One region of the Conexibacter sp. JCM 18997 genome, then DNA from elsewhere that is predicted to be linked to it. Evidence: riboswitches for the same ligand, from Rfam matches in the RefSeq annotation. Region 1 holds a riboswitch; each other region holds the start of a gene.
What was found. A riboswitch is a leader RNA that binds a small molecule or an ion and turns the genes downstream of it on or off. The one in region 1 is predicted to bind cyclic di-AMP.

Region 1 (4,320 bases):
CCACCCCGAACTTGCGCGCCTCGTAGCTGGCGGTGGTGATCACCGCCCGCGGCCCGGTGCCCGAGACGACCACCGGCTGGCCACGCAGCTCCGGGCGGCGCAGCAGCTCGACGGACACGTAGAACGCGTCCATGTCGAGATGGGCGATCGTCGGCACCCGGGAAACGGTACGCCCCGGGGCCGACGAACACACGTTCCTACCGCATCGAGACCTGGACCGTCCCGACCGAGCCGAAGTGCAGCTTGGCGGCGGTCGCGGCGGTCAGGTCGAACTCGCGCGCGCCCACGTAGGGCCCGCGGTCGATGACGCTGGCCTTGACCACGTGCCCGCGGTAGCGCAGCGTGAGCTTCGTGCCGCACGGCAGCGTCTTGTTGGCCACGCCGACGGTGCCCGTGGTCAGCGTTCCGCCACAACCGAGGTTGTTGCCGTACAGGCCGGGGCCGTACCACGAGGCCAGCGCCGAACGGAAGCCGGCCACCTGGCCGATGCGCTTGGTCGTGGTCGCGTTGGCGGCATCGCCGGCGAAGCGCAGGCGCGCGGCCGAGCTCGTCGCCGAGGCCAGGCGCTGGTCCAGGCGGAAGCGGCCCTGGCCGTCGGTGCGGTCGCGATCGACGGTGAACCAGCCGTGCCTGCCCCGGAACTGCAGCGCCACGGTGCGGCCGCTGCCGCCGTTGGCGACCGCGCCGCGCACGAGCGTCTTGCGCCCGGCGGTCACGTTGCGGCGCACGCCATGGGTGACCAGGCGCGCGCCGACGGATACTCGTCGCTGCGCGCTGGCGGGCACCGCAGCAACATCGGCTCCGGCCGCCTGGGCGACGCCGGCCTGCACGACGCGCACGGCGCCCGAGCGGCGCGGGTGGGCCCGCAGCGCGAACGCGCCGCCGGGACCGGTGGTCCCGTCGGTCAGCTTCGTCCACGTGGTGGCGCCGGCGGGCAGGATCTCCAGACGCACGGGCGCGTCGGCCTGGCCCGAGGCCAGGCGGCCCGAGACGACGATCGGCTGTCCGGGACGCAGCGACGCGTCCTTGACCGCGGCCTGGATGGCCGGGCTGCTCAGATCTGATGCGGGCGCGCCCGCGGCGTTGGGAACGACGATGCCGAGCGCCCCGACCGCAACAGCGGCAGGCACGGCGCGCAGCAGGATGTGCGGCCTCAAGGAGGTCCTCCTTCATGACTGCGGGCCTACGAGGTCAGCTGTCGGGCTCGCGCGTCCGCGCTATGTGGGCATCAGCCCACGATTCGCCCCGTGCCGAGAACGGTCTCGACGAGTGGGTCCCCCGCTCGCCATGGATGGGCCACGGCGACTCGGCCTGCTGGAAACAACGCCCCCCAAGGTATCCGTCGAACGCGCGTTCGAAGCACTTGTGTGCCCGACGTCACACCCCGCTGCACGGGCGCTTGCGCTACAGGCGCGTGAGCGGAACGCGCGGCGTGCCGGCCAGCAGCTGAGCGGCGAGCATCGACGAGGCCTCCCCCACCCGGGTGGGCGAGAGCTCGCCGGTGGCGGGCGACGGCGGCAGCTCCTGCGCGGCCTCCAGGAGGACGTCGATCGCCCGCAGCAGCGCCTCCTCGTGATCGTCGTCCATGCCGCCGGTGGGGATCTGACAGGCCAGACGGCCGAGCGCCAGCGCTTCGGTGGCGTCGCCTCCGCGGAAGCGCAGCTGCACCGCGATGGCCGCGTAGGCGACCGCGCGCTCGCCGGCCAGCCAGCGCGGCCCCAACGCACCCTTGCCGGGCGGGCCACCGAGGTCGGCGGACGGCTCGCCGGCCAGCAGGCGCTCGACGTTGCCGCCGGCGATCGCGGCCAGGACGTCCGGCCCGTAGCCCACTTCGATCGCACAGCGCAGGAAGGCCAGGGCGGCGAAGCGGCCCGAGCCGTAGGGCATGTCGGAGGCGAACAGGATCCGGGACGGATCGACGGTCTCGTACAGCGTGAGCAGATCGGAGACCAGCCACCACGAGGTGTCGAAGAAGAGGTTGGAGAGCTCGTTGGCCGCGGGCGCGACGAGCCCGAGGTCGCTGATCCCGGCGTGGGCCAGGATGAACGAGGCGCCCGGGTAGCGCCGGGCCAGCGCGACCAGGTCCTCCCCCAGCGCCGGGATACCGCGACCGGCGTGCACCAGGACGGGCAGGTGCTCGGCGTCGGCCAGCCCGACCAGCGCCTCGACCGACGGGTGCGACATGACGAACGCGTCCGAGCGCGGGTGCAGCTTGAAGCCGCGCGCGCCCAGCGCGAGCGTGCGGCGCGCCTCCGGCAGCGGGTCGCCGGCGTTGGGGTCGATGCGCGCGAACGGCACGAGGCGCCCGCCCGACGCGTCCGCTTCGGCCAACACGCGATCGTTGGCGGGCGGGTAGCCGTCGGGCTCGGCGGTGGTGAAGACGATCGAGCGCTGGACGCCGGCGCGGTCCAGACCGGCCATCAGCTCCTCGGCGCTCGCCGTGACGCCGTCCGGGTCGTTGGAGCCCGTGTGCGTGTGGGCGTCCATCCAGGGCGTGTCGGCCGGCAGGATCGCCCGCGCCGCCTCCAGGTGGCCGACCAGGATGTCGTCGTACGGCGCGCCTGGGATCTGCACCAGCGGGAGCTTACGCGGCCTGCACCTCGGGCCCGGTCTCGGTCAGCGCGCCGCGCATGCGCTCCAGGCCCAGGCGGATGCGGCTCTTGGCCGTCCCCAGCGGCGTACCGGTGCGCCGGGCGATCTCGTCGGCGGTCAGCCCACCCCAGTAGGCGAGCACGAGCGCCTCGCGCTGGGCGCCGGGCAGCTCGCGCAGGGCGCCGCGCACGTCCGCACGCGCCTCGGAGCGGGCCAGGATCGCGTCGGGCCGGCTGTCGTGATCGCGCCCAGGGCTCTCGACGGCGACCAGATCGCGCACGCGGTCGCTGGCCCGGCCGGCGGCCTGCCCCTCACGCCACACGTCCAGCGCCCGCGAGCGCGCCATCAGCCGCAGGTAGGGCCCCAGCTCGCCGCGCTTGGCGTCGAACCGCTCCGGCCGCGACCACACGCGCATGAAGACGTCCTGCACGACGTCACCGGCGCGGGAGGCATCGCCGAGCACGCGCACGGCGACGGCGTGGACGGAGCGGTGGTGGTCGGCGTAGGCGCGGGCGAAGGTCTCGGAGTCGTGCAGGTCCATGTGTTCTTGATTACCCACTGTGTAAGTAGCTTACACAGCTTGTTGAAGTTTGCCAAGACCGGTCTGGCAGACCACAATCGAGCGCGTGGCCAATCCCGATCGGCTCACGGGCCTCGACGCCTCCTTCCTGCATCTCGAGCGCGGCGGCCAGGCGCACATGCACGTCGCCGAGGTGCTCGTCTTCGCGGGCCGTGCGCCCGGCTACGTCGAGCTCGTCGACCACATCCGCAACCGCCTCGACCTGGTTCCCCGCTACCGCCAGCGCCTGGCCTCGGTCCCGCTCGGCCAGGGTCGCCCGGTGTGGGTCGACGACGCGCACTTCAACGTGCGCTACCACCTGCGCCACACGGGCCTGCCCAGCCCCGGCGACGACGCCGCGCTGAAGCGCCTGGCCGGCCGGCTGTTCTCCCAGCCGCTGGACCGCAACAAGCCGCTGTGGGAGCTGTGGCTCGTCGAGGGCCTGTCGGGCGATCGCTTCGCGGTGATCGGCAAGACGCACCACGCGCTGGTCGACGGCATCGCCGGCGTCGACATCACCACCGTCCTGTTCGACACCGCACCCGACCCCGCCGACACGCCCCGCGCCGCCACCGCGTGGGTCCCGCGCCCGGCGCCCACGGCGGCGCAGCTGCTGGCCCAGGCGCTGCTGGAGCGCTCGACGGTCCCGGCGGAGATCGGCCGCGGCGCGCGAGCCGCGCTGCGCGCGCCGCGCAAGGTGGCCAGCGGCGCCGCCGAGCGCCTGGCCGAGCTGGGGGCCTTCGCCTGGGCCGGCTTCGAGCCCGCGCCGCGCACCCCGTACAACGTCCGCATCGGGCCCCACCGCCGCTACGAGTGGGCCGACGCCGAGCTGAGCACGTTCAAGGCGATCAAGGACGCGCTGGGCGGCACGATCAACGACGTCGTGCTGACCGTCGTGTCGGGCGCGCTGGGGCGCCATCTGCGCGCCCAGGGCCACCGCACGGCCGGTCTGGAGCTGCGCGCGCTGGTGCCGGTCTCGGTGCGCGCAGCCGACGAGCGGCCGACCGGCAATCGCGTCGCCGCGGTGTGGGCGCCGCTGCCCGTCGGCGAGACCGATCCGGTGGCCGCCCTGAACCGCGTGCACACGGCGATGGAGCACCTGAAGGCCTCCCACGAGGCGATCGGCGCGCAGACGCTGACCGAGATGGCCGACTTCGCCCCGCCGACGC
Region 2 (4,320 bases), 1.3 Mb from region 1:
AGGCGATGCCAGCACGCGTTCTCCAGCGCCACCGGCGACCCGTCGGTGCGCCGGTAGAGCACGAGGTTGCGCCCCGCGATGCGCCGAGGCAGCAGCTCGTGCTTGAGCTCGACGTCGTACGCGGCGGCGTACCAGGCGTCCTGCGGCCACTCCGGCAGCGCGAACGTGCCGGGCGCCACGGACCCGTTGGTGGACCCCATGCCCTCTCCTCTCTCTCAGGCTTCCTGAGAACCTACCCCGCGCGGGCGGGCCCGACGCACCGCGTCAGGCGCGACGGGCGATCTGATCGGCGGCCGCGCGCTTCCAGCGCGACGGCACCCAGCGGCTGATCGCCGTGCGGTGGTCGGCCACCCAGCGATAGCCGCGGTCGACCGGGCCGGGCAGCGCCTCGGCCAGCCAGGCCACCGGCGCGCCCGCGGGCAGCGCGCGCGCGATCACCGCGGTGGCGGCGCCCCCGGAGTGCACGACCCCGGCGTCGTCGACCACGTGCGCCGAGCGCAGGCGCTCGGGCGCGGGGACGCCGCCGCGCTCCAGCAGCGCCTGCCCCTCGGGCGACTGGATCGCCACCGGCCGCAGGCGTCGGTGGCGGTCCCAGGCCAGCAGGCGGGCGACGCTGAACCGGCAGAAGCCGCAGTCGGCGTCGTAGAGGACGATCACCGCAGCGTCAGGTGGCCCGGGCGCATCGGCGCCCGGGTGGCGCGCAGGACTGCGGTGATCGGGACCCGGCGACGCACCGGGCCCCAACCTACCGAGATGTCGACGCGGGGTTAGAGCCCCGTGGGGTGGCGGACCGTGAAGCCCGAGCTGGAGCGCTTGGCGGTCTGCCAGCGCGACGGCTTGGCGCCCGAGGTGTCGAACCGCAGGCCGGCGACGATCATGTACATGTGGTCGCCGCGGGCGTACAGGGTGACCCACTGGCCGGGCCCGGCGTCGCCCCAGGTCTCGAAGTTGCCCGAGGGCAGCGGCGAGTCGAGCAGGTCGGCGCCGTGGAGCGCGTAGGAGACCGAGCCCGAGCAGTCGTAGCCGGTGTCCTTCCACTTCAGCGTGTGACCGCCGCCGTACTTGTACGGCTTGGAGGCGATCTCGTTGCCGGCGGCGATGATCGCCTGGACCGCGGGCGGGGCGCTGGCCGGCGCCGTGGCGGTGCCGTCGGCGTTGAGGATCGCGGTCTCGCCCGGGATGCCGACCGGCGTCTGGGTGGTCGCGCCGCCCATCGTGGTCGTGGTGGCGGGCGTCGTGGTCGTCGTCGTCGTGCCCGTGGTGGTGGGCGTCGTCGTCGACGTCGGCGTGGCCGCGCCCGTCGTCGGGTCGGTCGCCGCATCGGTCTGGCGCGCGGAGGCGCCGTCGACGGCGGCCTGCTGCAGCGTGGGCGCCTCGGTCGGCTCCAGCCGCCCGTTGGGCGTCAGGCCGGCGGTCTGCTCGAAGCTCAACACGGCCCGCTTGGTGGCCGGGCCGAACTGACCGTCGGGGGTGAGGCTCTCGCCGGTCTGGCGCAACAGCTTCTGCGCCACCTTGACGTCGCTACCCGACATGCCCTGCTTGAGCGTGCGCGCTCCGAACGTGTACGCCGATGCGGTTGCCGGTATAGCGGCCACGGCAGCCGTGGTTAGGAACACGGCTACCGCGGGAAGTCGTATGTCAGGCACTACTGGGATCCCCTATCTCTTTCCAGTGCCTGCGGGGTTAGCTGACGGGCTCGCGCAGAAAGAGCAGCGCTACTCCGGCTCTCGGCCGGTGATTCGCCCCGGGCCGCTATTGGCGGCCAAGTGGTTCCCCCGCTGCCCGTCGGCGGAAACGACGGGCATTCGGCTTTGGTCATTCGACGGCGGGAACTGTAGCGAACCCTCCCGCTGTCTGTTTCCCGTAATAGTTGAGCCGTTCAACTATTAGCTAGACTGCCTCCTGTGAGAATCGCGCGATTGTTCCGCCCCTATCGCGGCCGCCTGTCGGCCGTTCTCGGGCTGATCGTGCTGTCTGCAGGGATTTCGATGGTCTCGCCGTTCCTCCTGCGCGCGATCCTCGACACGGCGCTCCCCGACCGCGACACCACGCTGCTGGCCTGGTTGGTCGGCGGAATGATCGCCATCGCCGTGGTCACCGGCGCGCTCGGCGTCGCGCAGACGTGGTTGTCGACCCAGGTCGGCCAGGCCGTCATGCACGACCTGCGCACCCAGGTCTATCGCCATCTGCAGCGGCTGCCGCTCGCCTTCTTCACGCGCACCCGCACGGGCGAGGTGCAGTCGCGCATCGCCAACGACATCGGCGGCGTGCAGTCGGTCGTCACCTCGACGGCCACCTCGATCGTCTCCAACGTCACCACGGTGCTGGCCACGATCGTGGCGATGTTCCTGCTCGATCCCCTGCTGGCCGGCTTCTCGCTCGTCGTGCTGCCGCTGTTCGTGTGGCTGTCGCGGCGGGTCGGCGCCGAGCGGCGCAAGATCACCCGCCGCCGCCAGGAGTCGATGGCCGACATCTCGACGCTGATCGAGGAGTCGCTGTCGGTCTCGGGCATCCTGCTGGGCAAGACCATGGGCCGCACCGGGGCGCTGGCCGAGCGCTTCGACGGCGAGTCGCGCAACCTGGCCGACCTCGAGGTGCGTTCGCGCATGGCCGGTCGCTGGGTGATGGCGACAATCCAGATCTCGTTCACCGCGATGCCGGCCCTGATCTACCTGTTCGCCGGCCTGTCCCCCGACGCGGTGTCGATCGGCACCGTGGTGGCCTTCACCACGCTGCAGACCCGGCTGCTCTCCCCGATCGGGTCGCTGCTGTCGGTCGGCGTCGACGTGCAGAGCTCGCTGGCGCTGTTCGATCGCATCTTCGAGTACCTCGATCTGCCCGTGGACATCCAGCCGGGCGCGCGCGAGCTGCACGGCCGCGGCGGGCGCGTGAGCTTCGACGACGTGTGGTTCCGCTACGGCGAGGACGCGCCCTGGACCCTGGCCGGCGTGTCGATCGACGTCGACCCCGGGACGACGCTGGCCATCGTGGGCGAGACGGGCGCGGGCAAGACGACGATGGGCTACCTCGTCTCCCGCCTGTACGACGTCGAGCGCGGCTCGGTGGCGATCGACGGCGTCGACGTCCGCGACGCGACGCAGGAGTCGCTGGCCGCCACCGTCGGGCTGGTGTCCCAGGACACGTACCTCTTCCACGCCTCGATCGGCGACAACCTGCGCTTCGCCCGGCCCGAGGCGACCGACGAGGAGCTCGTCGCCGCGGCCAAGGCCGCCCGCATCCACGACCTGATCGCCGGCCTGCCCGACGGCTACGACACCGTGGTCGGCGAGCGCGGCTACCGCTTCAGCGGCGGCGAGAAGCAGCGCATCGCGATCGCCCGCACCGTCCTGCGCAACCCGCCGGTGCTCGTGCTCGACGAGGCCACCTCGGCGCTGGACACCGAGACCGAGCGCTTCGTCCAGGAGGCCCTCGACGATCTCTCCGCCGGCCGCACGACGATCGCCATCGCCCACCGCCTCTCCACCGTCCGCCACGCCGACCAGATCGTCGTGCTCGACGCGGGCGAGATCGTCGAACGCGGGACGCACGAGGAGCTGATGGCGCTGGACCGCCGCTACGCCGCGCTGGTGCACGGCGGGCACGGCGAGCTGCTGGCGTCCTAGCCGGGCGCGGGGCGGCTCCGACGGGCAGCGACGGCACGCGAGCGATCGCGCTCCCCGACGCGGTCAGGCCAGCAGCGCGTCGACCATCGCCAGCGCCACCTGCGCTCGCGACTTCAACGACGCGCGCAGCACGAACTCGTGCGGGGCGTGGGCGCCGCCGCCGCGCGGGCCGAGCCCGTCGACGGTGAGCGGGATCACCGGGGCGAAGTGCGACGCGTCGGACGCGCCGCCCCGGGAGGCGGCGATGATCGGCCGGCCCAGCCGCTCGCCCGCGGAGGCGAGCAGCCCGACGGTGGCGTCGCGCGCGTCCATCGCCGGCCAGATGCGCTCGAACTCGGCGTGCAGCTCGGCGCCGCCGACCTCGGTGGGCAGCGAGGCGAGCACCGCGTGGAAGGCCTCGGTGCGATCGGCGCGCAGGTCGCAGTAGAGCTCGCCGCCGCTGGGCACGACGTTGAACGCGTCGCCGGAGTGCAGCACCGTCGGCACCGCGGTCAGGCGATCGGCGCCGCCGGGATCGTGCGCGTCGGCCACGTGCTGCGCCGCGGCGGCCAGGGCCAGCAGCGCGTTGCGCCCGCGCTCCGGGGCCGAGCCGGAGTGCGCCGACGCACCCGTCGCGCGCACGAGCAGCGTCCCCGCGGCCTTGCGGCGCACGACGACGGCGTCCTGGCCCTCCGGCGTCAGCTGGCCCGCCTCGAAG
Region 3 (4,320 bases), 1.5 Mb from region 1:
CAGCGGCGCGATCAGCTTGGCGATGCGATTGCGCAGCTGCAGCGCGAAGTGGGGGGTGGACGCGCCCATCAGCTGGCGCACGTCCTCGACCGTGACCTGGTGGGTCGGGTCGACGCGGTCTGGATGCTCGAATTCGCTCATGGGGATTCGTCGTTCACCGGGGAGATCTCGAGGAGGGCGTCGATTCGGGACTGAGCGTCCAAGCTGATCGCCCGCTCATCCCCGATGAGCCAGCCGTGATTGTAGACCCCGCGGACCGGATCGGAGTCGTAGCCCGGCTGGATGTCGAGCAGGTACTGGACCACGTCGTCGGGCAGCGAGCCGTCGTCGGCGGTCAGCAGCAGCGGTCCGTACGAGCCCGCCGAGGACAGCGGCGCGGCCGCGCCGGCGACGGCGGGCTGCGTCGGGTTGGCGAACACCAGGCCGTGGCCCGGATCGGTGACGCCCCAGCCGAACGCGCCGTCGGAGTAGCGCGCGAAGGCGATCGCGGTGCCCTGCGGCGTCTCGCCGTCGATGCGCGTCGTCGTGCCGATCTTGTCGAGCTGGTCGATCACCTTGTCGGAGACCGCCGTGTCGGGACCGAGCACGAAGATGCGCGGGCGCTCGTGCGTCTTGATGGCCGTCGCGGTGGCGGCGGGCAGCTCGTCGCGCGCGGTGAACAGGATGGGATCCCCGGACTTGGCCGCCCAGGCGGCGGCGGGCATCGCGTAGCTCGGCGCGTCGGCGCCGACCACCACGACGGCCTTGCTCGGCTCGCCGCGTGCGGTCGTCGCGATCCGGTCGATGGCCGCGGCCAGCTCGAACGGGTCCTTGCCGTTGACCGCGGTCGTGCGGTTGCCCGTGGCGGGAACGTCGCCCACCTTGATGACCTGCGCGCCGCCGAGCACGCCGGAGCCGGCGGGCGCCAGGCGCTTGAGGGCGTCCTTGGTGGCCTGGGGGAGCTCCTCGCCGTCGGCCAGCAGGATCGGCGCGCGCACCGGTCGCGCGACCAGCGCGGAGGCGGCGACCGCGGCGCGCCAGTCGTCGGCCTGCACCAGCGACACGGCGGGCGGGCGGCTGGTGGGGCCGGTCGACGGCCACACCGCCTGGGCCACGCCGGCGGCGTCGGCGATCGCGTCAGCGCCGCCCACGCGGGTGGTGTTCTTCGTCGCGAAGGCCGGGAAGCCGAGCGCGCTGCCGGCCGCCTCGTCGCCGGCCGCGGCGCCGACCGAGGGCGACGCGGGCGGGCTGGTGGGCGATCCGCCGTCCGGGCTGCCGTCCTTGCCGCACCCCGTGGAGGCGGCGGTGGCGACCACAAGGGTGAGCGCCAACGCGCCACGGAGGTTCAGGAAGCGACCCATCAGGTCGATGACGGTATCGAGCAAGGCCGCGCCAGGATGACGTTCCGCGCGGTACCCATAATCGTGGTGCAACAAACCGTGCGACCTGCTACGGTGCCGCGATCAACGCCGAGTTCTCAGCATGACGCTGGGGACCGGGGGACCCAGGTTGTTTGGGGTGAGTCTCCGAAAGGAGAGGCGCCGGCTCTTTCCGCGCTAACCCGTCAGCTAACCCCGGAGGCATACGAAAGAGGTAGCTGTGCGGGCATTTGCCCTTGTGACGACGATCGTTGCTTCGCTTCTGGCCATCCTGGCCGTGGCGATTCCGGCCTCCGCCGCCCCCAAGGGCACCACCGCAGGCGCAGCAGCGGCTCCTTCGACGGACCCGGCCCCGGCCGACCCGTCGACCACCCCGACCACGGGCACGACGACGCCCACGGTGCCGACCACGCCCACCACCACGGGCGGCGGCGCGACCTTCGGGGTCGATCCCAACCAGACGCCGGACATGCCCGACGCCACGATCCTCGCCGGCAAGGCCTACCCGCCCGTCGACGCGCCGATCGAGGTCAAGGAAGCGATCTGGGCCGCGAACGAGATCGTCGGCAAGCCGTACAAGTACGGCGGCGGCCACGCCCGCGTGAAGGACAGCGGCTACGACTGCTCGGGCACCGTGTCCTACGCGCTGCTGGGCGGCGGCCTGCTGGACGGCACGCCGCTGGACTCCTCGTCCTTCATGAAGTGGGGCGACGCGGGCCTGGGCGACTGGGTGACCGTCTACACCAACCCGGGGCACGCGTTCGTCGTGATCGCCGGGCTGCGCCTCGACACCAGCGCCGCGGGCGACCCGGCCGGCAACTCCGGCCCGCAGTGGCGCCCGGTCCTGCGCAACACCAAGGGCTTCAAGGCCCGCCACCCGGTCGGTTTCTAAGCCTCAGCTTTACGTGCGTCGGTAGGCTGGGCGACCAGCACCCACGACGCGCGGACAGGAGGCAGTGATGCCCGGCACCAGTGGCCGCTTCACGACCATCATCAAGGCGAAGATCAGCAAGATGCTCGACCGGGCCGAAGACCCGGGCGAGACGCTCGATTACAGCTACCAGAAGCAGCTCGAGCTGCTGCAGAACGTCAAGAAGGGCATCGCTGAGGTCGTCACCTCCAAGAAGCGACTGCAGATGCAGGCCGACAAGCTCCAGCAGTCGGTCGTCAAGCTCGACACGCAGGCCCGCCAGGCGCTGTCGGCCGGCAACGAGGAGCTCGCGCGCACCGCGCTCGAGCGCAAGACGCTGGCCCAGAACGAGCTGCAGTCGCTCGACGCCCAGGTCACCGAGCTCGAGGGCGAGCAGCAGAAGCTGATCGCGTCCGAGCAGAAGCTGCGCACGAAGATCGAGTCCTTCCGCACGAAGAAGGAAGTCGTCAAGGCGCAGTACTCCGCCGCCGAGGCGCGGGTGCAGATCTCCGAGGCCGCCACCGGTGTGGGCGAGGAGATGGCCGACGTCGGCCTGGCCATGCAGCGCGCGCTGGACAAGACCGAGGACATGCGCGCACGGGCCAACGCCGTCGAGGAGCTCGAGGCGGCCGGCACGTTCGAGGACCTGACCGCCCTCGGGCCCGGCCAGGACGACATCGACCGCCAGCTGGCGGAGCTGACCAGCGGCACCCAGGTCGATGACGAGCTGGCCAAGATGAAGGCCGAGCTGAGCGGCGGTGCCCCGGCGTCCCCGCAGATCGAAGAGGGCAAGGCGTGATCGTCCGGATCTCCACCGAGGGCCAGTACGAGCTGCCCGAGGGGATTCACGACGAGCTCAACGAGATCGACAACCGTGTCGTCGCCGCCGTCGCGGCCGACGACCTGTCGGCCTACAACGAGTCGTTCGGCGCCCTGCTGGACTTCATCCGCAGCAAGGGCACGCCGCTGGACGGCGAGGACCTGCGCGAGTCCGACCTGATCGTCCCCCCGCCGGACCTGACGCTGGCCGAGGCCGAGGTCGAGTTCGACGGCGACGGCCTGCTGCCCGACTGACCGCCGGACCACGAGCGAAAGGCGCACGGATGCGCACCCTCACCACGCTGTGCGTCGCGATCGCCTGCCTGATCGCGGCGCCCACCGCGCTGGCCGCGACCGGCCCGCAGACCGAGACCGCGTCGTCGGGCGGCGTCAGCGCGACGCTGACCTACACGCTGAAGGGCAGCTTCGAGGCCTCCGACGTGCGCGTGGCCATCACCCGCAACGGCGTGCCCGCGACGCTGGAGGGCGGCGCGAATCCCGCCGCCGGCTGCGACGAGTGCCAGGACGCCGTGCCGATCGGCGGCATCGGCCTGGACGGGGACGACACGAAGTCGCTGACCCTGGCCGACCTCGACGCCAACGGCGAGCCCGAGGTGATCGTCGACACCTACACCGGCGGCGCGCACTGCTGCTCGATCTCGGCCATCTACGGCTGGGACCCGGCGACCAACCAGTACCGCCACCTGATCCAGTACTGGGCCGACCCGTCCTACGTGCTGCGTGATCTGGGGGGTGCGCCGGGCCTGGAGTTCGTCACCCACGACCCGCGCTTCGCCTACGCGTTCTGCGCCTACGTCTGCTCGGCCATGCCGGTCGTGGTCGACCGCTACGAGAACTTCGAGCTCGTCGACGTGACGAAGGAGTTCCCGCTGGTCATGAAGCAGGACGACCGTGACCTGCGCAAGTCGATCAAGCAGCTGGCCCGCCACAAGGACCAGTGGTACGCGATCCGAGGCCTGTACCCGGCGCTGTGCGCCAACCTCTACCGGCTGGGCGCGGGTGCCTCGTGCCGCAGCCAGCTGCAGAGCGCGCTCAAGCGCGGGTGGCTGCAGCAGCAGCCCATCGACCAGGGCATCTGGCCGGGCGGCGAGAAGTACGTGACCAAGGTCCTGGCCACCCTGAAGAAGTACGGCTACACGGCGTGAGGCGCGCGGCGGCGGTGCTCGCGGCCGGCGGCCTGCTGGTGGCCGCCGCCCCCGCGCCGGCGGCCGA

Region 2: linked by a shared signal. The riboswitch ahead of ACZ5UI_RS25960 (peptidoglycan-binding domain-containing protein) and the one ahead of ACZ5UI_RS06220 (septal ring lytic transglycosylase RlpA family protein) in region 1 are both predicted to bind cyclic di-AMP.
Region 3: linked by a shared signal. The riboswitch ahead of ACZ5UI_RS13660 (hypothetical protein) and the one ahead of ACZ5UI_RS06220 (septal ring lytic transglycosylase RlpA family protein) in region 1 are both predicted to bind cyclic di-AMP.

The regions. Positions count from the first base shown of each region.
Region 1 is NZ_AP043885.1:1,192,540-1,196,859, reverse strand. It holds gene dinB (DNA polymerase IV) at 1-157, opposite strand, end outside; gene ACZ5UI_RS06220 (septal ring lytic transglycosylase RlpA family protein) at 198-1,130, opposite strand; cyclic di-AMP (ydaO/yuaA leader) riboswitch at 1,166-1,322, opposite strand; gene ACZ5UI_RS06215 (amidohydrolase family protein) at 1,405-2,574, opposite strand; gene ACZ5UI_RS06210 (RNA polymerase sigma factor) at 2,585-3,133, opposite strand; gene ACZ5UI_RS06205 (WS/DGAT/MGAT family O-acyltransferase) at 3,219-4,320, shown strand, end outside.
Region 2 is NZ_AP043885.1:5,177,165-5,181,484, reverse strand. It holds partial or broken gene ACZ5UI_RS25970 (aromatic ring-hydroxylating dioxygenase subunit alpha) at 1-200, opposite strand, end outside; gene ACZ5UI_RS25965 (thiol-disulfide oxidoreductase DCC family protein) at 265-657, opposite strand; gene ACZ5UI_RS25960 (peptidoglycan-binding domain-containing protein) at 768-1,532, opposite strand; cyclic di-AMP (ydaO/yuaA leader) riboswitch at 1,658-1,821, opposite strand; gene ACZ5UI_RS25955 (ABC transporter ATP-binding protein) at 1,920-3,623, shown strand; gene ACZ5UI_RS25950 (M20/M25/M40 family metallo-hydrolase) at 3,687-4,320, opposite strand, start outside.
Region 3 is NZ_AP043885.1:2,684,234-2,688,553, reverse strand. It holds gene ACZ5UI_RS13670 (hypothetical protein) at 1-141, opposite strand, end outside; gene ACZ5UI_RS13665 (cell wall-binding repeat-containing protein) at 138-1,364, opposite strand; cyclic di-AMP (ydaO/yuaA leader) riboswitch at 1,437-1,577, shown strand; gene ACZ5UI_RS13660 (hypothetical protein) at 1,636-2,250, shown strand; gene ACZ5UI_RS13655 (PspA/IM30 family protein) at 2,318-3,067, shown strand; gene pspAA (PspA-associated protein PspAA) at 3,064-3,342, shown strand; gene ACZ5UI_RS13645 (hypothetical protein) at 3,372-4,253, shown strand; gene ACZ5UI_RS13640 (TolB family protein) at 4,250-4,320, shown strand, end outside.